Regions from separate parts of the Faecalibacillus sp. genome, predicted to be linked through region 2. Evidence: predicted binding sites of a transcription regulator. Region 2 holds the regulator's gene; each other region holds the start of a gene.
The links. Region 2 encodes Rex, which represses fermentation and respiration genes when NADH is low (regulators of the CRP and FNR family bind a similar motif). Its sites were predicted from a motif close to GTGAANNNNTTCAC; they were not measured.
Positions count from the first base shown of each region.

Region 1: ACLVEP_RS02820 (3-hydroxyacyl-CoA dehydrogenase) is a predicted target of Rex. The motif match lies at 7,460-7,473, and genes of this name have one in related genera.
Region 3: gap (type I glyceraldehyde-3-phosphate dehydrogenase) is a predicted target of Rex. The motif match lies at 6,984-6,997, and genes of this name have one in related genera.

Region 1 is NZ_JBKYAR010000005.1:35,490-46,388, reverse strand. Features, by position in the region: gene ACLVEP_RS02855 (LysR family transcriptional regulator) at 1-650, opposite strand, end outside; gene ACLVEP_RS02850 (chromate transporter) at 747-1,307, shown strand; gene ACLVEP_RS02845 (chromate transporter) at 1,304-1,858, shown strand; gene ACLVEP_RS02840 (hypothetical protein) at 1,870-2,463, shown strand; gene ACLVEP_RS02835 (Rrf2 family transcriptional regulator) at 2,514-2,945, opposite strand; gene ACLVEP_RS02830 (YhgE/Pip family protein) at 3,097-5,667, shown strand; gene ACLVEP_RS02825 (IS4 family transposase) at 5,896-7,227, opposite strand; gene ACLVEP_RS02820 (3-hydroxyacyl-CoA dehydrogenase) at 7,507-8,451, shown strand; gene ACLVEP_RS02815 (glycoside hydrolase family 1 protein) at 8,559-10,043, shown strand; gene ACLVEP_RS02810 (hypothetical protein) at 10,243-10,899, shown strand, end outside.
Region 2 is NZ_JBKYAR010000003.1:13,631-24,529, forward strand. Features, by position in the region: gene ACLVEP_RS01675 (metallophosphoesterase family protein) at 1-1,052, opposite strand, end outside; gene asnS (asparagine--tRNA ligase) at 1,105-2,487, opposite strand; gene ACLVEP_RS01685 (redox-sensing transcriptional repressor Rex) at 2,498-3,130, opposite strand; gene tsaD (tRNA (adenosine(37)-N6)-threonylcarbamoyltransferase complex transferase subunit TsaD) at 3,132-4,154, opposite strand; gene rimI (ribosomal protein S18-alanine N-acetyltransferase) at 4,157-4,597, opposite strand; gene tsaB (tRNA (adenosine(37)-N6)-threonylcarbamoyltransferase complex dimerization subunit type 1 TsaB) at 4,588-5,193, opposite strand; gene tsaE (tRNA (adenosine(37)-N6)-threonylcarbamoyltransferase complex ATPase subunit type 1 TsaE) at 5,171-5,641, opposite strand; gene ACLVEP_RS01710 (DUF402 domain-containing protein) at 5,616-6,173, opposite strand; gene ACLVEP_RS01715 (energy-coupled thiamine transporter ThiT) at 6,253-6,768, opposite strand; TPP riboswitch at 6,827-6,927, opposite strand; gene ACLVEP_RS01720 (acetate/propionate family kinase) at 7,026-8,216, shown strand; gene ACLVEP_RS01725 (hypothetical protein) at 8,243-8,791, opposite strand; gene glmS (glutamine--fructose-6-phosphate transaminase (isomerizing)) at 9,102-10,899, shown strand, end outside.
Region 3 is NZ_JBKYAR010000015.1:174-11,072, reverse strand. Features, by position in the region: gene asnB (asparagine synthase B) at 1-1,053, opposite strand, end outside; gene ACLVEP_RS06560 (DUF4250 domain-containing protein) at 1,511-1,687, shown strand; gene ilvA (threonine ammonia-lyase) at 1,743-2,945, shown strand; gene ACLVEP_RS06550 (SpaA isopeptide-forming pilin-related protein) at 3,127-6,213, shown strand; gene ACLVEP_RS06545 (ATP-dependent Clp protease proteolytic subunit) at 6,206-6,778, opposite strand; gene gap (type I glyceraldehyde-3-phosphate dehydrogenase) at 7,045-8,058, shown strand; gene ACLVEP_RS06535 (MerR family transcriptional regulator) at 8,420-9,433, shown strand; gene ACLVEP_RS06530 (hypothetical protein) at 9,924-10,607, shown strand; gene ACLVEP_RS06525 (transcriptional regulator) at 10,600-10,887, shown strand.

The sequences.
Region 1 (10,899 bases), on a different contig from region 2:
TTTGTACATTCAATAGTTGGCACAATACCTAAATCATGACTTATAAAATAACTATGAACAAGTTCATAAATAGAACTTCCTTTTTCACGTGAATAATAATCAAAATGCTCTAATTCTTTTAAATTTTTTGATTTTAATAAAGGATGCTTTTGATGAACAACAATAACAAGTTCATCTTGATAGAAAGCAATTTTTTTTAATTGATGAAGTGGTGTTGTTTCAATTAAAGCAAAATCAAGTTCATTTTTTAAAAGTAAATTTTCTATATATTCAAGATTATTAACAATAATATGAAAATGAATGGTTGGATATAGTTTCTTTAATTTCTTTAATAAATGAGGCAAAAAAACTTGTGCCATAGTAACACTACAACCAAAAGATATATTTTCTAAATGATCTTCATACATTTCATTCTCCATATTTTCAAGAGATGAAAGAATCTGTAAAGAATGATTATATAAAAGATGAGCTTTTTCTGTAGGATAAATTTGACGGTTCATACGATCAAATAAGGGTGTTTGATATTTTTTCTCTAATTCTTTAATAGCTAATGAAACAGAAGGTTGGCTAATGTGTAATTCTTTGGATGCTTTGGTAATACTTTGATTTTGATAAACACTCATAAAGATTTCTAGATGTCGAAATGTCATAATACCTCCTTATATAGGTAAATACCTATGTATAATATAATTATATAATATTTTACAGATGAATCAATGTGTATTAAGATGAAATAGGTGATAGAAATGAAGGAAAAAAGAAAATTATTAATGGAGTTGTTTACCTCAACACTTTATTTATCAGCATTTACTTTTGGTGGAGGTTATGTGATTGTTTCTTTATTAAAAGAAAGATTTGTGGATCAGCTCCATTATATTGATGAAAAAGAAATGTTGGATTTAGTAGCGATTGCACAAAGTGCTCCAGGAGCAATAGCTGTTAATGGAGCTATTGTTTTAGGATATAAAATGGCAGGCATTTTAGGGATTGTTGTTTGTGTGATAGGAACAATTATTCCTCCAATTGTGATCATTAGTGTGATAGCTTATTTTTATAAAATATTTATTACGAATAAAATTATAAGTGCGATGTTACTTGGAATGCGTGCAGGAATTGGAGCAATTATTGTAAGTGTTGTTTATGATATGGCTTTAAGTGTTATGGATGAACATCAGGGTAGAAATATTTTAATCATGATTGTCTCATTTGTTTTAAATTATTTCTTTAATATTAATATTATGTACATTATTTTAGGATGTATTTTACTTGCTATTATTGATTTAGTAATGAGGAGGGAAAAAGCATGATCTATTTACAATTATTTTGGGCCTTTTTTCAAATAGGTTTATTAAGCTTTGGTGGAGGATATGCAGCTTTACCACTTATTAGTCAACAAGTAATTTCTACATATCATTGGATCAGTCAAAATACATTTACAGATCTTATTACAATTTCTCAAATGACACCTGGCCCAATTGCAGTTAATTCTTCTACTTTCGTAGGACAATATGTTGCTCATTTACCAGGAGCATTGATTGCAACACTTGGATGTATTTTACCTTCATGTGTGATTGTTTCAATACTTGCTTATTTATATGTAAAATATAAAAATTTGGAAGTGATGAAAACAATCTTAGCTTATTTAAGACCAGCAGTTGTTTCGATGATTGCAATTAGTGGTATAAGTATTTTAATTTCTTCATTTTTTAAAGAATCTATTATTGGGATATCTTATTTAAGATATCATGCAATGATTGTTTTTGTTATTTGTTTAATATTGCTTAGAAAATATAAATTGAATCCTATTTTAGTCATGATTCTTGCAGGAATCAGTGAAGTGTTGATTCAAATGCTATAGGAGGAAAGAATATGTATATTTATTATCCAAGTTGTAATTTTGCTACAATGCATCTTCAAACAGCGAAAAAAGTAAAGGATTATTTTGAAAAACAAATGCCGATTGCAAAATGTTGTAGAATTGATAAAAGAGAATTTAAAAAGGATGATATTGGTTTATATGTTTGTCAAGCTTGTAGAAAACAAATAGAGAATCAAGTAAAGACCATGTCTGTTTGGGAATATTTTGATCAATTAGATAATTTTGATTTTCCTGATTATCATGGACAAAAAATGTATTTACAAGATTGTTTTCGTGATAGAAATCATCCTGAAGTACATCATGCTGTTAGAAGTCTTTTAAAGAAAATGAATATTGAAGTTATTGAAATAAAAAATAATAAAGAAAATTCTATTTTTTGTGGAACACTCCACTATGAAACAAAAGAATTAGACGATACACATTTATCACATTACCCTCAAGAAGTACAAGAAAAATATATGCGAGAATATGTGCAACAATTTGATAATAAGAAAATTATTTGTGTTTGTAATCGATGCTTAAAAGGAATTCTTTTAGGAAAAGGAAATGGTATTCATTTATTAGAATTATTATTTAATAAATAGATCTAATTAAAAACAGGCTTATTAAGGGAACCATATTCCCAAGCCTGCTTTTAGATGGAATTTTGATGAACATAATTTGTGATTTCACCAAGATTGATTTCTTTAAGCTTTTGTTTATATTGATTTTCAGCGGCATCTAAATGATTGATAATGATATCTTCGGTATGTTGTACATTTAATGCTGGATCAAAAACTTTATCTACTAAATGTGTTGTTTCAATAAATTTTTCTTTTCCTTCAATTGCTTCAAAAATATCTAAAAAAGAAATATCATTCATTTTTTTATTTAAAATAAAGCCACCTAATTTACTAGCCTTAGAAGTAATCAAACCAGCAACAACAAGCTGTCTTGTTACTTTTTTTAAATATGAATCAGAAACATCTAACATTTTACTTAATTCATGACTTTTAAGTGGTCCTTCGCTTGTGCCAATAAGTAATAAAATACAAATTGCTTGTTCAAAACTCTTTCTAATTCTCATTTGTAATCCCTTCCCTTTTTTTATTATACTTAATTTTTTATATTTTGTATGTAAGAATGTTGACTTTTGTATTGAAAAAATTATAATACTCTATAGATATTATATATCTATGGATGTAAAATATCTATAGAAGATAGAAAGAAGGATATTTATGATTAAGCAAGAGTGGAAAAACATTTTAAAAAACCATTGGATTCAAATCGTTTTAGTCGCTCTTATCCTTATTCCTAGTATTTACACTGTTGTCTTCCTTGGATCTATGTGGGATCCATATGGTAACAGTGGAGATCTTCCTGTCGCTGTTGTTAATAAAGATAAGGCAGTTGAATACAACGATAAGAAATTAGATGTTGGTGGTCAACTAGTCGATAAATTAAAAGACAACGATTCGTTAGATTTTCATTTTGTAAGTGCTAAAAAAGCAAATAAGGGACTAAAAGATGGTGACTATTATATGGTCATTACGATTCCAAGTAATTTTTCAAAGAATGCAACAACTTTGTTGGATAAAAATCCTAAAAAGATGATTTTAAATTATACAACAAATCCTGGTACAAACTATGTTGCATCAAAGATGGATGATTCAGCAATCGCTAAAATTAAAGCTGAAGTTTCATCATCAGTTACTAAGACATATGCGGAAACAATCTTTACTTCAATTGGAACAATGTCAGATGGATTTGCTGAGGCAAGTGATGGTACTCAACAATTATCTGATGGAATGAATCAATTAGAAGATGGTAACAAAACAATTAGTGATAATTTAAAAGTATTAGCAAGCAGTTCTTTAACATTTAAAGATGGAACAAATACTTTAACAAATGGTTTAAAAGATTATACTGATGGGGTTGTTACAGTAAATGATGGAGTTTATCAATTAAAAACTGGTATGAACTCTTTAGGTAGTGCAACTCCTGCATTAGCTAATGGAATTAGTCAATTAAATAGTGGTGCACAATCACTTAATACTGGAATTAATCAATATACAAGTGGTGTAAGCCAAGCTTTAGATGGTGCAAATCAATTAGTTGCTAATAATGATGCTATTACTGCTGGAGCTACAGCATTATCTGAAGGATTAACAAGTGTTAATTCCTCAGTAAGTACAACTTTATCAAAAGGTAGTTCAGATTTAGCAAGTGGAAGTGCTCAATTAGTAACAGGTACTTCAGCATTAAATAAAGGTGTTCAAACATTAGCTGGTAAATTATCTAGTGCAGCTACAGCTGGACAATCTCTTATTAATGGTAATAAAGCTGTTAATGCTCAATTGACTGCTTTAATGCAACAAAGTTTTGGTACAACAGACTTTAGTAAATTAAGTACTGCTCAATTCCAAGCATTGATGCAAAATGTTGATGCAAGTACTTTACAAACATTATTAGCTACTTATCAACAATTAGCGAATGGTGGAGAACAATTAGCTAGTTCGCTTTCATCAACTGAATCTACTCAACAAATTCAAGCATTAGTAAGTGGTGCTAATCAAGTAGATCAAGGAGCACAACATTTAAATACTGGTGTGCAACAATTAAATGCAGGAATTAATGGTGTAAGTGATGCAAATGGTAATGTTCAACAAGCAGGTTTAAAACAATATGTTTCTCAACTTGCTAGTGGTGCTCAAAACTTAAATGCTGGTGTACAATCTTACATGGGTGGTGTTACTACTTTACAAAGTGGTTTAACAACAATTACTACAAATAATACCGCTTTAACAAGTGGAGCTTCTGCTTTAGCACAAGGAACTTCTTCATTAAATAGTAATGTTCCTTCATTGACTGAAGGTATTAGAGCTCTAACAAGTGGTATTGATAGATTATCTGCAGGTACTTCAACATTAGTAAGCAATAATTCAACATTAATGAATGGTGCTAACCAATTATCTTCTGGTGCTGGTCAAATTAGTGATGGTGCTAGTCAATTAGCAGCTGGTTCTGATACTTTAGGTGATGGTATTAAAAGTGCTGCAGATGGTGTTACAACTTTAAATGATGCCTTAAAATCTGGTGCAGAAGAAAGTAAGATAGATTCAACAGATAAAACAACTGATATGGTTGCTACACCTGTTGAAACAAGTCATAAAGAAATTTCAAAAGTTGAAAATAATGGTCATGCAATGGCTCCATATATGATGTCAGTTGGTTTATATGTAACATGCTTAGCCTTTGCTTTAATGTATCCAATTAGACATGGTATTAAAAAAGCTGAAAATGCTTTAAAATATTGGGCAAGTAAAGCAACTGTTATGTATACAGTTTCTACATTAGCTGCAATTGCAATGGTAACAGCTTTAAGACTTATCAATGGTTTTGAACCTGTTAATTTAGGTTTAACTTATTTACTTGCAATTCTTGTATCGGCGGCATTCATGTCACTTGTCATGTTGTTAAGTTTAACAACTGGATTTATTGGAGACTTCTTATTACTTGTATTTATGATTATTAACTTAGGTGGTTCTGCTGGTACATATCCATTAGATACAGGTCCAGCTATCTACAAAGCTATTCATAAATTTGTTCCATATACTTATAGTGTAGATGGATTCAGAAAAACAATTAGTATGACTGCTCCATCTCTTTCAGTTGAATTTGCAGTCTTTGCAGGAATCTTAATTGTATGTTCAATTTTAACAATTGTTTATTTCAAATATAAAAATAAAGAAGATAAACATGTTATTCCTCAAATGTTTGAAGAAGTAAATTCAACAAAAGCTGAATAGAAGTCAAGAGTCCTTAAAAGGCAATGTCATTAAGTTAAGGTGGCATTGTACAAAAGACAGTTCTATTTATGTTAAGTTAAGGACAGACATATTTCTATGTTCTGTTCTTTTTGTTTTATCCTAAATAATTTGGTTTATTATCTTATTTTTGACGCACTTTAAAAGAACCAGTGTCTAGGCTCAAAAAAATTTGTGATATCTAGAAAAAATTATGTTAGAATAACTCTGTCAACTTGTTCTATTATTTAACGCTCTTGGTGATTGTCGTTTTATAGAACGTTGAACGTTTCTATCTGGCCTTGATGGGGTCAGATATTTTTTTATGTTTCTGATCAGGATGGATTCTTTTATTTGATTACGAAAATAGTTTCTTATGTTGGTCAATGCTGATCTTACATTGATGTTGTATATGTACTTTGTCTTTTTAATCTCCATCTTCTTTTTTATATTTTGAATGATCAAATTTGCATAGTTATAAAATAAAATTGATGCGTATATTTCCTGCTGTATATGCTGCCTTTTTTTACAATGGAAATAAAGCATGCCAACTGCGTATTTGAGATAATAGAATGCCGTTTCTTCATTCCATCTAAGATGGTAAAGATCTTTGAAATCACTTAATTTGAATTCATTTTCATCAAGATTGGTAACCAATGTTTCATATTTATCACCAGCTATTTTAAATCTTATGATTCTAAAACTAAGATCATAGAAACGATTACAGGCATCGAGATAATCAAAAACAGAAGTTGAAGGAACAAATACAAATTGATTGTTTTCATTTTTCTTGACTTCATTTGTTTGTACATTTGTAAGCGTACGAGTAACAGTAATATCAAATATTTCATCGGGTAGGGATAGAGATGTCAAAATTCCTTTTTTCGTATCGATATCCTTAACTCTGAATACAAATTTTTGATTACTTTCAATACAATGAGCCATGAGATTGTAACTTTCATAGTTTCTATCAGCTGTAATAATTGAATTTTCAGGATAATTACGGTGATTGATAAAATCAATCAGTGCGCTTACTTCACTTTTTTTGGTTGGCAGATCAATTCTTGATTCCCAAAATACATGATTGATACAGTCATACAAGGCATTCAGATGATATTGACAAACAATAGAATCCTGACCATAAGAGATTTGAGTATCATCCTGTAAAAAGGGCAGATTGATATCGGAACCATCCTGTGCAAGAATATAGTAACCATTCAATGTGGACAGATTATCAATGGAAGAAAGAAATCTTCTGTTGATAGATTTAAAAATTTCAGGGTACAACAGGTCACGGCGTTGTGAAACAGCAGATACTGATGGGATATCAGTATCTGAAGAAGTAAAATAATCAGAAACTTCACTTGGCAAAGAGTGAGCCTGCAAACCTAAAATAAATTTAATAAGTGTCTTGGGAGTAAGAATACGGCTTCTGGTAAAATTAGAAACCGGATCAACACAAAAACATCCAATAGACTCTACAGTAGAATCGATAACATCATCCAAGCGACGAGAAATCCACTTTGGGGAATAGTAGGCAATTTTAGTATTTTTATTTGACATAGATAATATCCTCCTTTGAAAAATACACCTACTAAAAAGGGCTTATAATGAATATAAAGAATATTCATTATAAGCCGCACAAAATCAAAGTCATGTCAATAGATAAAAAAAAGAACCCCCATATTTTATAAAATATAGAAATTCTCTTAAAAAAGTCTTAACTTAATGACATTGCCTTAAAAGGACTCTTTTTTTATCTATGAAGTTCAAACTAAAAGTAAAAATAACTTTTGTGAATATTTTAACAAAATGTTAAAATAAAGGTAGGAGGTATGATTTATGGAAATTAAAAATGTTGTTGTTATTGGTGGAGGCGTTTTAGGAAGTCAAATTGCTTATCAAGCAGCTTATTGTGGTTTTGATGTAACGATTTGGCTTAGAAGTGAGGGAAGTATAGGAAGATGTCAGCCTAAATTAGATCATTTAAAAGAGGTTTATCATGATACAATTACTTTGATGGATAGTGATGAAGGAAAGACACCACAAAATTGGGCTATGGGTATTAGTGATTATGAAGATTTTGATAAAGATAAATGTTTAGAAAAAGCAAATCTTGCTTATGAAAATATCAAACTAGAATTAGATTTAAATAAAGCTGTTAGTGATGCAGATTTGATTATTGAATCTATGGCAGAAAATGTTGAACAAAAAATAGATATTTATAAAAAAATGGCGGATTTGTTACCTGAAAAAACAATTATTGTCACAAATTCATCTACATTATTACCATCTAAGTTTGCTAAATATACAAAACGACCAGATAAATATTTGTCGTTGCATTTTGCTAATAGTATTTGGAAAAATAATATGACAGAAGTCATGGCACAAAAACAAACAGATCAAAAATATTTTGATATAATTATGGAGTTTGCTAAAGAAATAAGAATGATACCATTACCTGTAAGAAAAGAAAAATCTGGTTATTTATTAAATTCGATGCTTGTTCCTTTATTATTTTCAGGAATGGATTTGTATGTTAATGGTATAAGTGATCCTGAAAGTATTGATAAAGCATGGACACTTGGTACAGGTGCTCCTAAAGGACCTTTCCAAATATTAGATACAGTAGGACTTACAACAGCATATAATATAGTTTCAATGTATTTGAAAGTTCCATCATTTTTAGCACCTTATAATTTTAAAGGTATGGCTAAGATGTTAAAGAAATATATTGATGAGGGAAAATTAGGAATGGCTTCTGGAGAAGGTTTCTATAAGTATTAGAAGAAGAATCAATGATTCTTCTTTTTTACTTTTTTCAAAATATTAAACGAGTAAATCTTGTATTTTGTAAGTGCTATAATACAGCTAGATAAACGGAGGTAGAGAAAATGAGTTTTCCAAAAGATTTTTTATGGGGTGGCGCTATTGCTGCTAATCAATATGAAGGTGCTTGGTTGGAAGATGGTAAACAACCAAACGTTACAGATGTACTTGTAGGAATTATGTCTAAAGATCCTGGTATTAAATGGGATGAAAATAAGAAAAAATATGAAATGTCATTAAATCCAGATAAAGTTTATTTATCACATGATGCTGTAGATGGATATCATCGTTATCGTGAAGATTTAAAATTAATGAAAGGTATGGGATTCAATAGTTTTAGAACTTCAATTGCTTGGGGAAGAATTTTTCCTAATGGAGATGAATTAGAACCAAATGAAGCAGGTCTTGCTTATTATGATGATATGTTTGCATGTATGAATGAATTAGGAATGGAACCTGTAATTACTTTATCACATTACGAAACACCATTACATTTAATTACTGAATATGGTGGATGGTCTAATCCTCAATTGATTGAATTTTGGTTACGTTATGTAAAAACTGTTTTTACTCGTTATAAAGGAAAAGTTAAATTCTGGCTTACATTTAATGAAGTCAATGCTTTATTTAGAATGCCACTTGTAGCTGGTGGGGTTTTAACAATTAAAGATCCTAAAGATCCAAGTGATCCAATTGGTTCAACTACAAAACAAGATCAATGGGATGCTTATCATAATATTTTAATTGCTAATGCTAAAACTGTACAATTAGGACATGAAATCAGTAAAGATTATCAAATTGGATGTATGATGACTGCTTCTTCAGTAGCTACTTATCCATATAACTGTGATCCTTTAAATGTTGTAGGTACATTAGATGCTCAAAGAATGAATATTTTCTTTATGGCTGATCCTTTCTGTTTAGGTATTGTCCCAACTTATTTAAAGAAAGTATGGAAAGAAGATCAAGTAACTGTAGAATTTAGTGATGAAGAATTACAATTAATTAAAGAAAATACAGTTGATTTCTTATCATTTAGTTATTATCGTTCTACAACATTTGATCGAGATGTGAATTTAAAAGTAGATACTGGTGGTCTTACTTGTAGAGATAATCCATATCTTAAAGATAAAGCACCTCAACCTTGGGGATGGGCTGTTGATCCAGTAGGATTACGTTATACTTTAAATGTTTTATATGATCGTTATCATTTACCATTATTAATTGTAGAAAATGGTGTTGGTTTAGATGAAAATATTGATGATAAAGGTGAAATTCATGATGATTTTAGAGTTCATTATATTGAAGAACATTTAAAAAATGTCAATGCAGCAATTGAAGATGGTGTTGATTGTCGTGGATATTTATATTGGGGACCAATTGATGTTGTTTCTGCTGGTACAGGAGAAATGAAAAAACGTTATGGTTTTGTTTATGTGGATCGTTTTAATGATGGTCATGGTACTTTAGAAAGAAAACTTAAAGATTCTTATTATCGTTATAAAGAAATTATTGAATCTAATGGTGAAGTTTTATTAGAAGATAAATAATATTAAAAGGTTGTAATGAATGAATAGCTTGACTATTTATAAAGATTACAACCTTTTTTTAAAACCACGGTGAATGATAAAAAATTTACATAATCTTGATAGTTTATGTCGAATTAAAAATTATAAAATAAAAAGGCAAAAAATTATTTGTAAACGAATGAAAAGAGTATAATGTAAGTAGATATGGAGGTAATATACTATGAGTGTTTATAAAGAAAATAGGGAATTATCGTGGTTGAAGTTTAATGATCGTGTGTTAATGCAAGCAAAAGATCCTCAAGTACCATTAGCTGAAAAATTGAGTTTTATTTCTATTTTTCAAACAAATTTAGATGAATTTTTTATGGTACGTATTGGTTCTATTTATGATCAGATGTTATTTTATCCTGATTCAAAAGATAATAAGACATTAATGACTGGTGAAGAACAATTAAAAGCTTGTTTAAAAAGAGCAGCATTTTTAAACAAAAAGAAAGATCGAATATATTTTCAAGTAATGGAGGAATTAAAACAATACCATTGGTCAATTATAAAATATAAAGATATTACAAATAAAGAAGACAGACATTATTTTGAAGAATATTTTGAAAGAGAATTATTGCCTTTGATATCACCACAAGTTATTTCTAAAAGACAACCTTTTCCATTTCTTAATAATAGAGAAGAATATGTTGTCGTACGTCTAGAATCCAAAAAAGGAAAACGTAAAATGGGAATTGTTTCTTGTGCAAATGCTATGGATGAAAGATTAGTAGAACTTCCTAGTCAACCAGGTCAGTTTATTTTAGTGGAAGATCTTATTTTACATTTTGTATCACGTATTTTTTCTAAATATACTGTAAAAAGTAAAGCTCTT
Region 2 (10,899 bases):
ATCAATGTATAATCCTCTAAATGTTCAATCGATAAAAGTTCATCTTCAATTTCTTGTAAAAGCCTTTGACCTACCATACCACGTGCAAGATTTCCTTGAGAAGTTGAATCGATTTTAATTACAATCATTTTAACATCAGGATATACTTTAATATTTTCTCCTAATAAGTAAGCAACCACTTTTGTTTTCTGCCTTTTCAAAATGTTTAAGCCATAAACAATCACATCATGATTTCCTAAAACAAATGTTACATCACTATGGTACATCCTTCTTAAACGATTCATAAAATGAGATGCTGCATACATATTTTTACGATTAGGAGAATTCATCAAATCTCCAGTAATCAAAATTTTAAGTTGGTGATCATGAGGAAGCATATGATAAAGTTCATCTAAGCTGTCTTGTAATACAATAAGACCACTATCTGTTTTTTTTGTACCTAAATGAAGATCACTTAATTGAATAAAATACTGATCTTCATTTGTTGGACATTTCCTTTCAAAAATTTTATCTTCCTCTATTAATCTAAAGCCTTCTTTTACATCCTCCATATTTTTTACAGGGTAGAAAACGCTTTGTTCATCTTTAAATATAAAAACACCTGGCCAACGATCTATTTGATAAAGAGCATTCAAAAAAAGATGGTAGGGTCCATATAAAGAAATATCCTCTTTCAATGCTTTTTTTATACAGAAAACTCTCATTACTTTATAATCATAACAATCATCAATTTTTTCAAAAAATCGTTCATCTTTTCCAGATAATAAAATCACTTGATACTTTTCTTTTTCACCAGCAACATATTTATGAAAATCTTGCGCATAACTTGTTTTAAAAGCAGTATCATATATTTCAAAGTTTTTACTTCTGAAAAGCAACTCACATTCATTTTTTTGAATTTGATGAACAAAAGGAAAATGAATATTCTGTTTTGTCAACCAATTTTTAAATTCTTCAAGTTGTTCATAACTTGCATAAACATCTCTAAATGACTTTTTACCTTCTTTAAAAATAAAATTAAAATAGAGATTCATCAAATCATACTCATTCATGCATGTCACCTCCTACATATTATACACAAAAAAAAGCCTAACGAATAGGCTTTTAGAATTTTAAATTTCTTGGAGTTCTTGGGAATGGTTCAACATCTCTAATATTTTGCATACCAGTTAAATACATTAAGAAACGATCGAATCCTAAACCAAATCCAGCATGTTTACATCCTCCAAAACGACGTAAATCCATGTACCATTGTAATCCTTCTTTGGCCATACCTTTTTCATCCATGATTTTTTCTAAGACATCATATCTTTCTTCACGTTGTGATCCACCAACAAGTTCTCCAATTCCTGGAACAAGTAAATCACAAGCAGCTACTGTTTTTCCATCATCATTTAAACGCATATAGAATGCTTTGATTTCTTTAGGATAATCTGTTAAAAATACTGGTCCACCAACGATTTTTTCACAAATATAACGTTCATGTTCTGAATTTAAGTCCATACCCCATTCAACTTTATTTTCAAACTTAACATCTGCTTTTAATAAATAATCAATTGCTTCTGTATAAGTCATACGTTTAAAGTCGCTGTCTCTCACTGCTTTAATACGTTTAATACATTCTTTATCAATCATGCTTTCAAAGAATTTCATTTCTTCTGGAGCATTATCTAAAACATAATCAATACAGTATTTAACCATATCTTCAATTAAATCCATATCATCTTCTAAATCAGCAAAAGCAATTTCTGGTTCAATCATCCAAAATTCGCTTGCATGTCTTGAAGTATTTGAATTTTCCGCTCTAAAGGCAGGTCCAAATGTATAAACATCACGATATGTTAATGCAAAAGCTTCAACATGTAATTGTCCTGTAACTGTTAAATAGGCTTCTTTTCCAAAGAAATCTTTATCAAATTCAGTATTATCAATTGTTGTTGCTCTAAACATTTCTCCAGCACCTTCACCATCATTTGAAGTAATAATTGGTGTATGCACATAAACGAATCCTTGATTTTGAAAGAATTCATGAATAGCCATTGATAAAACCGATCTTAATCTAAAGATTGCATAAAAAGTATTTGCTCTTGGTCTTAAATGAGGAATTTCTCTCATATATTCAAAAGAATGTCTTTTCTTTTGTAATGGGAAATCTTCATCACAAGTTCCTTCTACCACTAAATGTGTTGCTTCAATTTCAAAAGGTTGTTTTCCTTCTGGAGTTAATTTTAATTTTCCAGTTACTTTAACAGCGCTTCCTGTAGAAATATGAGAAGCTTCTTCATAATTATCAATAATTTCATCTAAATACACAACTTGCACATTTTTAAAATATGTTCCATCATTTAAAGCTAAAAATCCAACTTTCCCACTATTTCTATTTGTACGGATCCATCCTTGTAATTCAACATATTCAATTCCATCTAATTGATCTCTATCATTGATATATAATTCATATAATTCTCTTACTGTAATAAATTCAAACATTTTTCTCTCCCTATTCTTGATCATTTGATTTCATTTTAATTACTAATTCTTGAATAGCTACCACAACATCTACTGTTTGGACTTCTACGCCTTCATGAACCATAAAATGACTATGTGTAAAATCTACAATTCCTTTAATACCCAATTTCATTAAACGATCTACTGTTTCCTGAACATTTTCTGAAATTGCTAAAATAGCAATTTTACAATCGCTTGGGAAAGTTTCTTCTAATCTATCAATATGACAGATTTTAACCCCAAATCTTTCCCCTTCTTTATTTTTATCCATATCGTAACCACAGACAATTTTACCAACTGTATACTGCCAACGATTATACTTTAAAATGGCACTTCCTAAATTACCAACACCAATTAAAATAATAGGCTCATCTAATCCAAGACCTAATACCTCACTTAATCCATCAATAAGATGCTTTACATCATAGCCTCGACCACGTCTTCCAAAATTATCTGTTTTTGATAGATATGTAAAGTCACGTCTAATTGTTGTATCTTGTATTCCTGTAATTTCATAAAGTTCACTCGACAAACATGTTTCTTTTCCTTCATGTTGCATTTTTCTAAGTGCTTTTAAATAAACAGGAAAACGGGACATCGTCGCTTTCGATATTTTTTTCTCCACACTAATCCCCTCCTATTGATTCTAATTCTAAATCGAGATGTGGTTTAATGCCAAGCGATAAGTCACTAAACTTATTATTATCATACATAACTTTTCCTGCTAAAGCAATCATCATTGCATTATCTGTACAACATTTCATCGGTGGAAGGGATAATTGCACACCTTTTAGCATAGCTACTTGAGCTGTCATTTTTTCTCTTAACCCTTTATTTGCTGAAACACCACCAGCTAGCATAATTTCTTTAACACCATATTCTTTAGCAGCCCTCATTGTTTTATCTACTAAAACATCAACTACAACATTTTGAAAAGAAGTGGCTAAATCATTTTGATTGATTTCCAATCCTTTTTGATGATGATTATGTGCTAAATTGATTACCGCAGATTTTAAACCACTAAAACTGAAATTATAACTATCATCATCTAAAGGTTTAGGTAAATGGTAACTTGCATTTCCTAAATGTGCCATTTTATCTAAAACAGGTCCTCCAGGATAAGGTAAATTTAATACTCTTCCTACCTTATCATAGGCTTCTCCTACAGCATCATCCAAAGTTTCACCAATTACTTCAAACGAATACGGTTTTTTCATCAATACAAGTTCTGTATGTCCACCACTAACAACAAGACACAATGCAGGATAAATAATATCCTTTTCAAAATTATTAGCATAAATATGTCCTGCAATATGATGAACACCAATTAATGGTTTATCATAAGCTAAGGAAAGTGTCTTAGCTACTTGTAAACCAATATGTAAAGAACCAACAAGTCCTGGCCCTTTTGTTACACATATAGCATCAATATCTTCCATTTTTACATTTGCTTTTTTTAATGTTTCTTTTAAAACAACCGACACACATTCTACATGCTTACGACTAGCAATTTCAGGAACAACACCCCCATACATAGCATGTATATCAATTTGACTGGCAACCACACTACTTAAAAATTCTCTATCATCTTTTAAAACAGCCATAGCCATTTCATCACAACTTGATTCGATTGCTAATAATAAAGACATTTCTATCCCTCCAATTCCTTGATCATTAAATAAGCATCTTCACCATTACTATAATACCTTTTTCTAATAGCAACATTTTTAAAACCAAATTTTTGATAAAGTGCTATTGCTTTTACATTTGAAACACGTACTTCTAAGTTAACATTTTGATAATGTAACTCTTCACTTTTTTCAAGAGCATATTCCATCAATTGACTCGCATAACCTTGTCCTTGATAATGACGATCTGTTGCAATCGTTGTAATTTGGCATTGATCTCCTAAAAACCATAGTCCGATATATCCAATAATTTGGTTTTCTTTTTCCATAACATAATATCCCGCCATGGGATTTTCTTTTATTTCATGTTTAAAATCTTCTTCGTTCCAAGGTGATAGAAAAAGATCTTTTTCTAATTCTACAACTTTCTTTAAATCTTCTTCTTTCATTTCTTTTATTGACATATCTTCTTAGCCTCGACTTCCTTAATATATCTTGGAACAAGACCATCCACATTTTCTATTTCTTTTTCTAAAGTTGAAAGCACATAAATATTATGAGCAAGATCAGTTTCTTTTTCTGATAATCCTATTAACTCTGTATCCCCAACAATTTCATAATCACTGTATTGCTTTTGATAATTTTCAAACTCATCTAAAGAAATAATACAATCTTCAACAACTGTTTTTCCTTCATTATAAATACCTAAAAACACTTTTTTACTTCTGGCATCTAAAATCGAAATTGCTTTTTTCATTCCTGCCATTGCTTTTAATGAAGAAACTGTCTTTATTTTAATATTCATTGTCGCATTTAATGTTTTAGCAATTGTTAATGCAACACGTACTCCTGTATAAGAACCAGGACCAATTGTAATGACCATTTCATCAAAATCACTCATCTTCAAATGATTTTCTTGCAATAATTTTTGCAAATAAACGATTGCATATTCTGATTGTTTTCGATTTCCTTCTTCTTGTAAAGAAGCTAAACATTTTTGATTTTCATATAAAGCTACTACTAAATATTTATTAGCACTATCCATGACAATTGTTTTCATAATCAATCTCCTTTACAAGTTCTTCATATTTTTTTCCAACTGGATTTAAAACAAATTCTCTTTGATCATCATCTATTCTTTTAATCGTTATTGCTAAACGTTCTTGAGGTAAAATTTCTTCTAAAAATTCTGGCCATTCAACCACACAAATATCATCACTATCAAAGATTTCTTCAAAACCTAAATCTTCACTTTGCCCTTCTAATCGATAAGCATCAAAATGAGATAATTGATAATTTCCTTGATATTGTTTTAAAATTGTAAAAGTCGGTGAATTAATAATCCTTTTAACACCTAAACCTTTTCCTATTCCCTTAGTAAATGTTGTTTTTCCTGCACCTAAATCACCATTAAGTGTCAACAACATATGAGGTTCTAGTAATTTTCCTAAATATTCACCAAAAGCTAATGTTTCATCTCTATTATTTATAGTAATCACTTTTTCCATAATAACCCTCTTTTAAATCTTGGTAAAAACTATACCATTTCTTAGTAAAATCCTGATCAAATGGTCCACCTTTTTTTATAGCCAATTCAATCAAAATATCTAGCTGCTTCTTTAAAATCTTATCTAATTCATCACTATAGCCCATTTCTCGAGCATGTTGACGATATTCTTCTTGATCTAAAATACGATAATTTCCATCTGGAAAAACCTTCAAATCTAAATCATAATCAATATATTTTAAAGCTTCTCCATCATATAAAGTTGGTGAAGCAATATTACAATAATAATACACACCTGTTTTTCTAATCATGCAAATCACATTATACCATTTATGTTTAGGCATATACCAAATGGCAGGTTCACGTGTATGCCACATTCTTCCATCTGATTCTGTCACCAATGTTCGATTATTAATAACAATGTAATGATCATCTGTTTCTTGTAAAACAAGCCCCTTCGACCAACATCTATGTATTTTACCATTATGTTTATATCCATGTATTAAGATTTTCTTTCCTACAATATCTTCCACAACAAACGACTCCTTATTAACATTTACATTATACACAAATTCATCTTTCTTTCAAAGAAAAAAAGACTCGAAACGAGTCTTATAAATGAACTGCTTTTTTAAGTCTTGGATATAAAATCACAAACAAAACAAAACATGCAATGATTGTAGCTATATTATAAGGTAAGTTATAAGTTAAGTTTGCTTTTAATGGTGTTTGAAAAGCATACCATCCTGAAATTAAATGACAAATTGTTTTTAAAACACCCATTACAACAATTCCAATAGGCAATTCATACTTGCCTACCTTTAATAAAGGAATAAGTGGTGTAAGACCAATCAAGATCATTGGTAACAAATAATCAAAGATTACAGATAAAGGACCATAGAATGTCGCAAGTCCTAAAGCAAAATGTAGTCCTAAACAAACAAGAGAAACGATTAAGCTATAACCCCAATTCATTAAATAGCCACATAAAATAATTGCAACAAGTGAAAAGGCACAGTTACCACCTTTTGGCATCTCATAAAATTTAGTGCAATATTCTAAAACAACTTGCATTGCCGCAAACATTGCCATATAAGCCATATTCTTCGTAGTTAATTTAATTTTCATATTCATCCTCCTTTAAAAACGAGGCAAAATAAAAGCCTTTTTACATACGCAAAAAGGCAAATAAACTATTTTGCACTCTCTACGCTAGCATTACCTAGTTCAGATTATAAGGGACAAGGCTATCACCTTTCTCAGCATTTTGCGCCCCTGGCAAGTCTTATTATAAATCAATCTCTTCTTTTTTCAATCTTTTTATAGTTTTTTCTTCCTTGTCAGTGTTATAATGGAAAAGTATTAATAAGGAGGACTTAAATGTTATGTCAAAAATTATTTCTGTAAACGCTGGAAGTTCATCTTTAAAATTCCAATTATTCGAAATGGATGATGAAACCGTTATCACTTCTGGTGTTATTGAAAGAATTGGTTTAGATGATTCTATCTTTACTATTAAGTATAATGGAGAAAAAGATGTTACAACTTTACCAATTGAAAACCATAAAGTTGCCGTTCAACTTTTATTAGACACTTTAATTAAAAAAGAAATTGTTAAAGATTTAGATGAAATCAAAGGTGTTGGTCACCGTGTTGTACAAGGTGGGGCTTATTTTGATCAATCAGTCATTATTGATGAAGATGTTGTTTCTAAAATCGATGAACTAAAATCATTGGCACCTTTACACAACCCTGCTCACTTAACAGGATACTATGCTTTTAAAGAAGCAATTCCTAATGCTGGTGCCGTTGCTGTTTTTGATACAGCATTCCATCAAACATTAGAACCAAAAAGCTATATTTATCCAATTCCTTACAAATATTATGTAGAAAACAAAGTGCGTAAATATGGTGCTCATGGAACAAGTCATTTCTATGTTTCATCTCGTTGCCGTGAAATGATGGGAAATCCTGAACATTCACGTATCATTGTGGCTCACTTAGGAGCTGGTGGTTCATTAACTGCTGTCAAAGACGGTAAATCAATCAATACATCTATGGGCTTCACTCCTCTTGCTGGAATCATGATGGGTACACGTTCTGGAGATGTTGATCCTTCAGTTATCGACTATTTGATTGAAGAAGTTGGATTAGATATGAAAGAAGTCATCAAGATGCTTAATAAGGAATCTGGTTTACTTGGTGTTTCTGGTGTATCTAGTGACTTTAGAGATGTACAAGAAGCTGCTGCTAATGGTAATGAAAGAGCACAACTTGCTTTAGATATCTTCTTTAGAAGAGTAATTGCTTATATCGGTCGTTACTTCATTGCTTTAGGAGGAGTTGATGCTATTTGCTTTACAGCAGGTATTGGAGAAAATTCATTCTTTGCTAGAAAAGAAATATGTAACTTATTAGCTGAAGCTTTAGGTATTGAAATCGATGATGATGCTAATGTTAATGGTAAAGGTGATCGTTTAATCTCTACACCAAATAGTAAAGTTAAAGTTTATGTTATCCCTACAAATGAAGAATTAGTTATCGCTAGAGATACTAAGAGATTATTAAACTTATAAAAAATCAAGGTCTCAAACGAGACCTTTTAATTTTCTTCAAAAATAATATGTTTTATGTAATCTTTTATTTTTTTCCTATCTGTAAGCACATCACAAAATGTCTTTCTCATATCTAATCTTTGAATATCAACAACACGCATATCACTTATCTGCATTCTACTTTTTATGCGATATTTTCTAATTCTAGCAACAATATCTAGCTCATATTCTGTAGATTCTATTGCATCTTTTTTTATGGATGTACAAGGAATCACCAACATTTTAGACCCAAAATCTTTTAAAACATAACACCAATGACCATCCATCAATTCTTTAGGAAATCCCCTGCCTATATTAAAGTAAGCCATTTGATGGATCATTGGTCGACGATGTACATGATAATATGTTTGATCCGGTTCATTATTTTCATCTTCTACCAACTGACAATAGAAGTATTCCAATTGTCTTGTTTGATGCAACAAAGAATAGGTATATTTTTCTACATCGTAACATTCTGTTTCTTTCAAATTTTTTAAAGATTTTTTCATTTCATCCATATTATGTTCCATAGACATTTCTATTTTTTTGCCTTTCATAAAAACACCTCCATTATTATATCGTAAAAAAAAATTATTTTTTCTTCTTTTTTTTAAAAAAATTTGGTGTTGATTTATAAATAAGTACTCTATATAATAGATGCGGTTATAAAATGAGACTTAAAACATGAGCGCCAGGACTGCATTGCAGTTGACGAGGACTAGACTTATCGAAAGATTCGGCGGATGGTCTAGAGGTATGATACTACCTAAACGATGAACAAAACCTACAAGTGATTGTAAAACAAATTCATCCGGTATCCTCTTTTTTATAACCACACATATAAATATATAAAAGGAGGATTTTTTAATGTGTGGAATTACTGCTATTAGTGCAAACAAAGAAGCTCTTCCATTTTTACTTCAAGGGCTTGAAAAACTAGAATACCGAGGATATGATTCAGCCGGTATTACAACAATTGAAAATAATCATTTATTTACAAAGAAGGCTAAAGGTCGCCTTCAAAATTTAAAAGACTTATTAAAAGATGAAAATATTTTAGGACATGTAGGGATTGGTCATACAAGATGGGCAACTCATGGAATCCCATCAAATTTGAATTCTCACCCTCATACAAACAATGATGAAACTATTTCTTTAGTTCATAATGGGATTATTGAAAATTATAGAGAATTAAAAGAAATCTTGATCTTACAAGGATATAAGTTTCATTCTGAAACAGATAGTGAAGTTGTTGTTCATTTAATGGATTACTACTACAAAAAAGAAAAAGATATGTTAAAAGCATTACAACGTGTTATTACTCGAATTGAAGGAAGTTATGCTTTATGTATCGTTTCAACAATTGAACCTGATAAAGTTTTTATCGCTAAAAAAGATAGCCCATTAGTTATTGGAAAAACAGCAGATGCTTCTGTTGCTGCTAGTGATATTCCAGCAATCTTAGATTATACAAAAGACGTTTATTTCTTAGAAGATTATGAAATTGCTGTTTTAAATAAAGAAAATATTTCTTTCTTTGATCAATATGGAAATCCTATTGAAAAAGAAATCACTACTATTCCATATGATAATGAAGCTGCTCAAAAAGGTGGTTATGATACCTTTATGTTAAAAGAAATTCATGAACAACCTTATGCCATTGCTGAAACACTAAGAGGTCGTGTTGAAGGAACTGATAGAATTGTTTTACCTGAATTAGATGCTATTCACGATAAATTTAAAACTTTCAATAAAGCTTACTTTGTTGCTTGTGGAACTGCTTATCATGCTTGTCTTTCAGGAGCTAATATCTTAGAAAGATTAACAGGGATCCCAACTTTTACACAAGTAGCAAGTGAATTTAGATATTGCGATCCAATCGTTGATGAAAAAACAATGTGCGTCTTTGTTTCTCAATCAGGAGAAACTGCTGATACAATGGCCGCTTTACGTTTAGCTAAAGAAAAAGGCTGTACAACAATTGCAATTGCAAACGTTTTAGGATCATCTATTTCTCGTGAAGCTGACCATACAATTTATACATGTGCTGGTCCTGAAATTGCTGTTGCTTCAACAAAAGCTTATACAACTCAATTAATTGTCTTATTATTACTTGGCATGTATATTTCTCAAGCTTTAGGAAATGAAAATGAAGATTATAAACGTATTATTGAAGGTATTGCTTCTTTACCTCAACATATTGAAAATATTTTAAAAGATGAAAAAATATTTGAACACTATGCGTCTTATTTAAAAGATTTAAAAGATGCTTATTATATTGGTAGAAGCTTAGACTATGCAACTGTTTTAGAGGGAGCTTTAAAATTAAAAGAAGTTTCATATGTTCATGCTGATGCCTATATTGCAGGTGAGTTAAAACATGGCCCAATTGCATTAATTGAACAAGGAAGTTTAGTAATTGCTGTTGCAACGCAACCTCGCATTGCTGCTAAAACAATTTCTAATATTCAAGAAACAATTGCACGTGGTGCCAATGTTATCTTATTTACAATCAATGGACAAGAGGTAGGAAATGTTAAAGAAACATATATTTTACCTGATGTTGATCCAATCTTACAATCTGTTTTAGTTGCTGTACCTTTACAACTAATTGCTTACTATGCTGCTGGTCTTAAAGGATGCGATGTAGATAAACCTCGTAACT
Region 3 (10,899 bases), on a different contig from region 2:
TTTAGCGTTAGGCGCAAAGTCAGTATATTTATAACCAAATAATTCATCTGAAACTTCACCAGTCATAATAACTTTAATATCAGTATTTTGATGAATATATTTACATAAAATATACATAGCCATACTCGCACGAATTGTTGTAATATCAAAAGTTTCAAGATGATAAATGACTTCTTTTAAATGTTGATAGAGATCTTCCTTATTCATAATAACTTCTGTATGTTCTGTTCCTAAATAATCAGCAACTTGTTTTGCATATTTTAAATCAATTGGATCACTTTCCATACCGATAGCGAAAGTACGAATAGGTTTATCTGATAATTTTTGTCCAATGGCACATACTAAAGAAGAATCTAATCCACCACTTAATAAATAACCGATAGGTGCATCAGACATAAATCTTTTTTCTACCGCTTTTTCAAGTTTTGTTTTTAATTTTCCAGCAATTGTTTCTAAGTCATCATCAACGATTGTTTTAGGATCACTTAAATCATTATAACAAACAAATTGACCATCTAAATAATAATGTCCTGGTGGAAAAGGCATAATATCATCACATAAATCAAAAAGTGCCTTTGCTTCAGATGCAAAACAAATTTGATGTTCTTTTTTACTGTAACCATAAAACATAGGTCTAATTCCCATAGGGTCTCTTGCTGCCATTAATTGTTTTGTTTTGTTATCGTATAAAACAAGAGCAAATTCAGCATCTAAATATTTACATAAAATTTCAAGTCCATATTGTTCATATAATGGAATCAAAACTTCACAGTCACTTCCAGATTTAAAAGTATAGCTACTTTCAAGTTTTGTTTTTAATGCTGGATAGTTATATATTTCTCCATTACATACAAGTGTATAATCTTTATAAACAAAAGGTTGATTTCCATTTGTTGATAAATCCATAATTGATAAACGATTAAATCCCCATGTTATCCCATGATCAATTGAGACATGTTGATAATCAGGTCCACGATACGCTGCTTTATCTAAAGCTTTTTGGAAAACCTGTAATTCAAATTCTTCACTTCCAACGACTAAAAAACCACACATTTTAATATCCCCCTTATAATTAAAAAACGCACATAGTGTGCGAGTATCGTGTAACATATAAATCCAAAGATATACATGGTACGGAAAATACTTCTAAGAGTACTCGATACCCGCTAGTTGTAACATAACTAGAAACGTTCTAGCCTACTTGCATTGCTTTCGGTAGACAGCTCGAAGGTGTTCTTCATATTTTTGTTCACTGCTAGTCTTTCACCATCTACTAGCTCGCTGTTGTTTCGTAAAAATACTACTCTCCTTGTCTTTGCCTTTAACTTGCTTACAGTATATTATATGATTTATAAAAAATCAATAAGAAATAATTAATATGATAAAAAATAATCGATTTTATACAATTTTAAATGTGAATAACTTTTGAGACAAATTTGAGATAAAAAACATCAAAAAATCATGTATAATAGTAATGTCTCAAAATAGAATTAATAAAGGAGTTAGAAAAATGCCAAAAGATATCCATATGTTAGTAAGTATGATTAATATGAAATTAAGAGATGATGATATGCAATTATCTCATGTTCTTTCTATTTATGATTTAGATGAAACTGATTTTATGAAAAGACTAGTAGAAAACGACTATTATTATGATGAAAGCACGAATCAAATTAAAACAAAATAATTGTTTTATCAAAGAATAGTGATATAATTATGATACTTAGACGGAGGGAATTTAAATGTTAAAATTAGAAGATTTTAAAGCGGCTAAAAAAAGAGTTGATGAAGTGATTTTACCAACTCATTTAATACATAGTGATGCCTTTTCTGAAGAATGTGGAAATGATGTTTATATCAAACCTGAAAACTTACAAAAAACAGGAGCATTCAAAATTAGAGGTGCTTACAATAAAATTATGAAATTAGATGATGAAGCAAAGAAAAAGGGTTTAATTGCTTCTTCAGCTGGAAATCATGCACAAGGTGTTGCTTATGCAGCAAAAAAATTAGGGGTCAAAGCAACAATTTGTATGCCAGCACATACACCATTAATTAAAGTTGATGCTACAAAAGCACATGGAGCAGATGTTGTATTATATGGTGAAGCCTATGATGAAGCTTATGAAAAAGCTGTAGAATTACAAAAAAGCGAAGGATATACTTTTGTTCATCCTTTTGATGATGAAGATGTTATGGAAGGACAAGGAACAATCGCTTTAGAAATCATGGAAGAATTACCAGATGTTGATTATATTTTAGTACCAATTGGTGGTGGAGGATTAATTTCAGGTATTGCTTGTGCAGCAAAACAAATCAATCCATCTGTTAAAATCGTTGGTGTTGAACCAGAAGGTGCAGCGAGTGCTCTTGCTGCAGTAGAAGATGATCAACTTGTTAAATTAACTGAAGTAAGTACAATTGCTGATGGGACAGCAGTTAAACAAATTGGAGAAACTCCATTTGAATATATTAAAAAATATGTTGATGAAATTGTGACTGTAAGTGATTATGAACTTATGGAAGCTTTCTTATTACTTGTTGAAAAACATAAATTAATTGCTGAAGGATCAGGTATTTTATCACTTGCAGCTTTAAAGAAATTACATTGTAAACGTAAAAAAGTTGTTTCACTTATTTCAGGTGGAAATATGGATGTTATGACAATTTCTTCAATGATCAATAAGGGACTTATTTCAAGAGGAAGAATTTTAACATTCTCAGTACAATTACCAGATATTCCAGGACAATTAGAAATTGTTTCTCATTTACTTAATGAATGTAATGCAAATGTTATTGGAGTTGAACATAACCAATTTAAGAACTTTGCTCGTTTCTCTGAAGTAGAATTAAGAGTAACTTGTGAAACTAATGGTGAAGCTCATATTCAAGCTATTGTCGAAAAATTTAAAGAAAATGGCTATACTATTGAAAGAATTAACTAATTCTTTAAACCGCTTAATAAGCGGTTTTTTTGTGTATTAAAGCATGCTTAGGGATGCTTTTTTTATTTAGAAAGGATATAGAAGATGAAAATATATGTATATAAATGGATTTTAGGTCCATAGGCAATCGTAAGATTGTCTTTTTTTATGATTAAAATTAAATAAATGGAGGAATAGGAAAATGAAGAAAAGAAAAATATTTGATAAAGCAGTAAAATTATTTGCGGTAATCATGCTTGTTTTATCAATGTGCTTTTTACAAAAGTATACAAATAATGTAGAAGCATGGGATAATAGTACACCACATGAGTTTACGAGAATTAAAGAAATTAATTATCCTTGGTGGTGGTCATCTAAAATAGGAAGTACTAAAAGATGGTCAACTTATATGTGTAAATATGATGATAAATATGCTTATTGTTTAGAATCAAGTAAAAAATCACCATCTGTTGGTAAATATCCAGCACAGGTGATTGAAAATAATGAAGCTGTAAGAAAAATTCTTTATTATGGTTTTGGTGGTCCAGGATACAATCAAGCATCTAAAGAAATGTACGCAGCTGAATTAAAGGCTTGTGTACCAGATGATTTTGGTGATCAGTATGGTAATTTTGATGACGGGGCTTATTTGTTTACACATATTTGGCTTTCTTATGCATATGCAGGAGATTTAATGGGATTGAATTTAAAAGATTTTAATACAAAATGGCCAAATTCTGATGGTAATGGTGGCTATGGTGATAACATTTTATGGGGTTATCATTGGATTATGGATCAACCTGATATTGGATATGCTTATTTTAATCCAAGTCAAGATGGTGGTATGACAGCTTTTTTTAAAGCAGAGTTTGATAAAGAAAATAAACTTCAAAAAACAAATATTGTTAAATTAGAAGGAACAAGTCACGCTACAATTAATGTATCTTTACAAGATCATGTGACATTGCATAATGTAACAAAGGGGACCGAACAAACAGGTGGTGTAGCACATGTTAATGGTGGAGAAAGTTTTTATTTAACAGCACCTTGTAAAAATAGTCCTAAAAATTATAAATCAGGAAATATTGCTGGAAAAGGGTGTGAAATGTTTACAGCATTAGCTATTAAAGATGGTGCGGATGGAACACAAACAGAGGGTTCATGGAATTTAGATCCTGATGGAAATATTTTAAAATATGAAGTTGATTGGCTTGATTTTGGAGCATTACGTCTTTCTAAAGTTGATAATACATCTCAATTTCAAAAAAATTCAAAGTTTAGATTAATTTCAACATCTTATAGTGGGTATGATGAAACTTTTGAAGTAACAAAGGATGAAAATGGTGACTATGAATTATTAATTGATTATTTACCAGTAGGAACGTATTCACTTACTGAAATTGAATGTGATGATCATTATGCACCGGCTATTGCTAAATGGCAAGTTACAATTGTAAAAGATCAAACAACAAAGAAAATTGTTGTAAATACATTAAGACCAACAGGAACATTAAAGCTTCAAAAGAAGCTTGAAAATGCTCAACAAGGAGCTATAGATCTTGCAGATAAAGATATTACAAAAACAAAATATCAAATTGTAGCAGCGGATGATATTTTTGATACAGTATCTTTAAAAAAATTATATTCTAAAGGAGATAAAATTACTTTAGGAAGTGGAAAATGTATTATTGATACAAATGATGGTCAAACAATGACTTATTCAAATGGTGTTGACGTATCAAAAGGAACAATTAATGAAAAAGGAATTATGTCTATAGATGAAAATGGACAATTAGAGGTTACAGGAATTCCTTTAGGAAAATATCAAGTAGTAGAAGTTGAATGTCCAAGTGGTTATGTGCTAGATGATACACCGTATGAATTTTCTATTACGCAAAAAGATTACACTACAACTATTTATACAAAATCACATGAACAAACTAACCAAATAACAAAAACAATCTTTACTAAAACAGATGTTACAGGGGATCAAGAAGTTATTGGTGCCAAGATGTCTGTTACTAATCAAGAAGGGGCTCTTATAGATGAATGGGTTTCATCTGATAAAGCCCATGAAATAGATGGTTTAGAAAGTGGTAAAACGTATTATTTAAATGAAGATACTAGTCCGGCTGGTTATGTTAAAGCATCTAAGATTGAATTTAAAATCAATGAGGATGGAAAAATTCAAAAAGTGAATATGAAAGATAAAGTGATGACTGTTTCTAAAATATCTTTAGGTGGTGAAGAAATAGCAGGTGCTTTATTACAAGTTATAGATGAAAATGGAAATGTTTTAGAACAATGGTTTAGTGATGGAAAAGCACATCATGTAAGTGGTTTAGAAGAAGGAAAAACATATACTTTACATGAAGATTTAGCACCATTAGGTTTTACACTAACAAATGATATTACTTTTACTGTTTCTTATGAAAAAGAAAATCAAAAAGTGGAAATGGTAAATTCAATGGTAAAAGTTTATAAACAAAAAGAAGATGGTAGTTTATTGAAAGGTGCACAACTTACAGTTGCTTCTACAAAGACAAAAAATAGAGTTGATCAATGGATAACAGGACAACATCTTATTGATATCGATAATGATATGAAAAAGAAAATGTTAAAAAGAGAAATTTGTGAAGGTGAAAATGAAGATGGTGAGGAGTATCGCATTGTACCACAATTAAAATCTGATGATTATTTTTTGATGTTAAAAGATGATGAAGATGTAGCTTATTATTGTATAGATATTCAAGGAAATGAAACAGCTCATTTAGTTCAAGGTTTAAATAACGGAGAAAAATATATTCTTAGAGAAACTTTGACTCCTAAAGGTTATGCAACTTTTAAAGAACAAGTGTTTGAAATTGGTGATAAAGATATTGTTTTAAAAGTAGTAGATGAAGATATTAAAGTGGATATTTCTAAAAAAGATATTACAAACAAAAAAGAATTAGCAGGAGCTCATTTACAAGTAAAAAATGAAAAGGGTGAAATTGTTGATTCTTGGATTTCTACTAGTCAAGAACATCGTATAAGTCATTTGGAAGTAGGAAAAAAATATATATTAGAGGAAACTCTTGCACCAAATGGTTATGAAAAAAGTGAAAAAGTTGAATTTGTTATTAAAAATACAGGACAAGTACAAAAGGTAATTATGTATGATCAACCGATTATTCAAGTAGTTAAGACTGGTGATCATACAAACATGAATGGTTATTTTATTTTAGGTATTTTAAGTGGTATTTGTCTTTATTTATGTAAAAAAAGGGATATAAGATCCCCTAAATAATTTCATCAATGAGACCGTATTCTAAGGCTTCTATAGGATCTAGATAGTAGTCACGATCACAGTCGTGAGTAATTTTTTCTAAAGATTGTTTAGAATTTTCACTTAAAATAAGGAAAAGCTTTTTCTTTTGTTTGCAGATTCTTTTAGCGTTAATTTCAATATCACTTGCTTGTCCTTCTAAAGAAGCAAGTGGTTGATGAATCATAATTTCGCTATTTTTTAAGGCACACCTTTTTCCATGAGTACCTGCACTTAAAAGAATAGAAGCCATACTAGCGGCCATGCCACAACAAATTGTACTGACATCACATGAAACAAAATTCATTGTATCAAAAATAGCAAGTCCTGCAGAAACACTACCTCCAGGAGAGTTGATATACATGTAAATATCGCTTTTATTATCTTGCGCTTCTAGATAAAGCAATTGGCCAATAATTGAACTAGCCATGGCATCGTCAATTGTTCCTGTTAGAAGAATAATTCTTTCTTCTAACAGTTTAGAATAAATATCATAAGCATATTGATGATTTTTATCTTTTTCTATAACGGTTGGTATTAGATGCATAAAATAACCTCCATATGTAATTATAGAAAGGTATTTAAGAAAATATTCTTAGGTTATTTAATTTGTAAAAATTAATAAAATTTTTTTAAAAAAAGGTCAAAAAAAGTGTAAGCGCTAACGATACGATAGAATGGGAATTATTAGAAAAATAAAGGAAAAATTAATGCATCTTATACAAGAAATCAACGTTGTAATAGTTGCTTTTGTGAAGTTTTTGACTTATAATAATGGCATAAAAGCTATTTACAAGGAGGAATATTAATAAAATGGCAGTAAAAGTAGCAATTAACGGATTTGGACGTATCGGACGTCTAGCATTCAGACAAATGTTTAATGCAGAAGGATATGAAGTTGTAGCAATCAACGATTTAACTAATCCTAAAATGTTAGCACACTTATTAAAATATGATTCAGCACAAGGTAAATATGCATTAGCTGATACAGTAGAAGCTGGTGAAGATTCAATCACAGTTGATGGAAAAGAAATCAAAATCTACGCTAAAGCTAACGCAGCTGAATTACCATGGGGAGAAATCGGTGTAGACGTAGTATTAGAATGTACTGGATTCTATGTATCTAAAGCTAAATCTCAAGCTCATATCGATGCTGGAGCTAAAAAAGTTGTTATCTCAGCACCTGCTGGAAATGACTTACCAACAATCGTATTCGGTGTAAACGAAGGTACTTTAAAAGCTTCTGACACTATCATCTCAGCAGCTTCATGTACAACTAACTGTTTAGCACCAATGGCTAACGCTTTAAATAAATTAGCACCAATCAAATCTGGTATCATGTTAACAGTTCATGCTTACACTGGAGACCAAATGGTATTAGACGGACCTCATAGAAAAGGTGACTTAAGAAGAGCTCGTGCAGCTGCAGTTAACATCGTTCCTAACTCAACAGGTGCTGCAAAAGCAATCGGATTAGTAATCCCAGAATTAAATGGTAAATTAATTGGTTCTGCACAACGTGTACCAGTTCCAACTGGATCTACAACTATCTTAACTTCAGTTGTTGAAGGTGAAGTTACAGTTGAAGAAGTAAATGCAGCTATGAAAGCAGCAACTACTCCATCATTCGGATATACTGAAGAACCATTAGTATCTTCTGATATCGTAGGAATCACTTACGGATCATTATTCGATGCAACTCAAACTATGGTTAAACCATTAGACAACGGAACTACTGAAGTTCAAACAGTTGCTTGGTATGACAACGAAAACTCATATACTTCTAACATGGTTAGAACTATTAAATATTTTGCTGAATTAGCTTAATCTAGCGAAAAATTTGCTAAATAAAAAAGGGTTTCAAGATAGAAGAAGCCCTTTTTTGTTCTTTGATTCGTAAATCAATTTTGATTTACGAATTTTTTCTTTTATAGAGAATATTTTGTAAAACGATAAAAAAACAACAATTCTAATGTATAATTAGATAAATACTATTCTTATTGAATGTTAATAAGATAAGTGTATTGTTTAAAATATAAAAGAAGTAAAAGATATGTGACAAAGAAAATTTAAAGAGATTGTTATTAAATTTATGTAAATAGAGTATTTTATTAAATTATTTTACAATAAGTATTGACTGTGGAGCCACTCCATAGTGTTCAATGATGTTGAAAGGAGGAAAGGCAATATGAAAACAAATGAATTAGAAAAAGAAATAGGCCTTTCAAAGTATACAATTCGATATTATGAAAAGGAGGGGCTTATTCAACCTAAGAGGGAAGAAAATGGTTATCGTGATTATGATGATGAAACAGTTCAAAAGTTGAAAATTATTAAATTTTTGAGAAATCTTCAAATTTCTGTTGATGATATCAAAGCAATATTGGAAGGTGAATTAGATTTTAGGCATTGTTTAAAAATTAATCAAGTGAATATGCAAAAACAAATAGAAAGTATGAATGAAATCAAAGATACAATAGATGATTATTATGATAAAGATCTACCTTTAATAGAAGAATTAAGTGAAATTAAAAAAAATAATAATAAAATGGGATTAGGTTTTCAAAAAACTACATCAACAGTTTCATTAGGAAGAAAACTTACACCAGAACTTGCAAGAAGACAATTAATTATTACTTTTATAGGAGCTATTGTAGTTGCTGTGTCATTTGCTAGAATGCCTTATGATTTAGGTAATATGAGAATTTTAGTGGGTGTATTATTTTTTATAGGCACATTTATGTTAATGATAGCATTTTCTTTCAAACAAACATCAGCAATGATGTTAGATAATACGCTTAATCAATCTGTAGAGTTTTTAAGTGATGGGATTTACTATTATCAATTTCATGGACCAATGAGTAATTTTAAATATTTCTTTGCAATTGTTTTTAATAAAAAGCATCAATTTATGCATAAATGTTTATATGAAGATATTGAAAAGCTTGAAGTGATTGCTAAGAAAAATTATATGAGTATAGGAAGTCCATTGGCTTATGAAGCTTATGTTTCTGATTTTAAATTCACATTTAAAGATGGACAAACATTCTATTTCTATTGGCCAATGATTTTAAATGATGATGCAAGATATATTGCGACAATTGTAGAAAAGAAAGTAGAACATATTGATGATCCATATAATATTCTTTATGCAATGAAACAAGGTATAAATCTTAATGATTATTTAATAGGTAAAGTATAATAAAAGCATAAAAGAGTCAATTTTGTTAGAATTGACTCTTTATGTTTTTATAAAAGAATTAAATAAGAGAGTTTATAAAGATTTGCTGGAATGTTATTTATTAATTTAAAATATGAGAAATTTTAAATTATATAATATAAACGAAAATAGATATAAATAATTTTTTAGAATTCTTATAAATGATTTATCTAATTTTCCTTAAAACATTTATACCAATAATAATAATCCCCACTAAAAAACTATGACTGTTATCATTAAAAAATAATGATCTAATAATTAAAATAAATGCAATAATATAAAATAAATAGTAGAGAAAATTTGATATATCTAACTTTTTCATTTTAAAATTCCTTTCTTTATTTATACTTAGTATTTATTTAAGAGCACTCTTACAACAAATAATAATATAGTTTTTGTGATGTGTAAAGAGAAAATTGACATAAAAGAAGATAACTCTTAAAATAATACTAAAATAGAAAGGATGATAACATTGGAAAAGAAGATACAAGATCATTTGAATATCATAAAGAAAACAATAGGGGATACGAGATATATTTTGGATGATGCTAAACCAGCTGTAGGAATAAAAAAAGTTCTTTATAGATGGTTAATATTATTTGTAGTAAGTAATTTAATATTATTTATATATATGAAAGCATCTTTATATTTAGATTTTTTTGGGAAGAAATCATATTATCAAATTTTTAGATTATCTAATATTATCTTATTTTGCATACCGATTATGTTTTATTTATTTTATGTTTATAGAATGGACATGACTGTAAAAGAAAAAGATTTTTTGAAGGGATTTATGATTTTTCCATTACTTATTTCATTTTTTAAGATGTTGAATTCAATTTCGTATTATTTAGATATAAATACTATGGTATCATTGTATGATACAATTCCATTTGATTTATTTGTTGCATTTATTGCGATTTATCAATTGTATAGATATTTTGATGATAAAAAATATAAATATGTAGCATATTTAGCACTTATATTTGTTATAATGTTTACATTAATAAAATATATAGCCATTAAAATGATCACATTGAATACAGTCATTATAAATATGAATAATTTATTAGATATTATGAATACATATTCATTCTTTTTAATGATTTTATTTGGATTGGTTGTTTTATTTATAAAGGAAGAAACATATGAATAAAAATATTCTTGAAACATCAAAAATTTTTGAATCTAAAATCAGATTACAAATGATAGCAAGTTTAAGTGTAAGTGATTTAACATTCAATCAATTGAAAAAAGTATGTCAATGTACAAATGGAAATATGACAACACATACAACAAAATTAATAGAAAGTGGTTTTGTAGAAAAGAAAAAGGAATTTATAAATGATAAACCACAAACAACGTACCATTTGACAAAAAAAGGAAGAGAAGAGTTTAAAGAATTTGTGGAAATATTAAAAGAAATGATAGAATAGAAAGAAATAGGA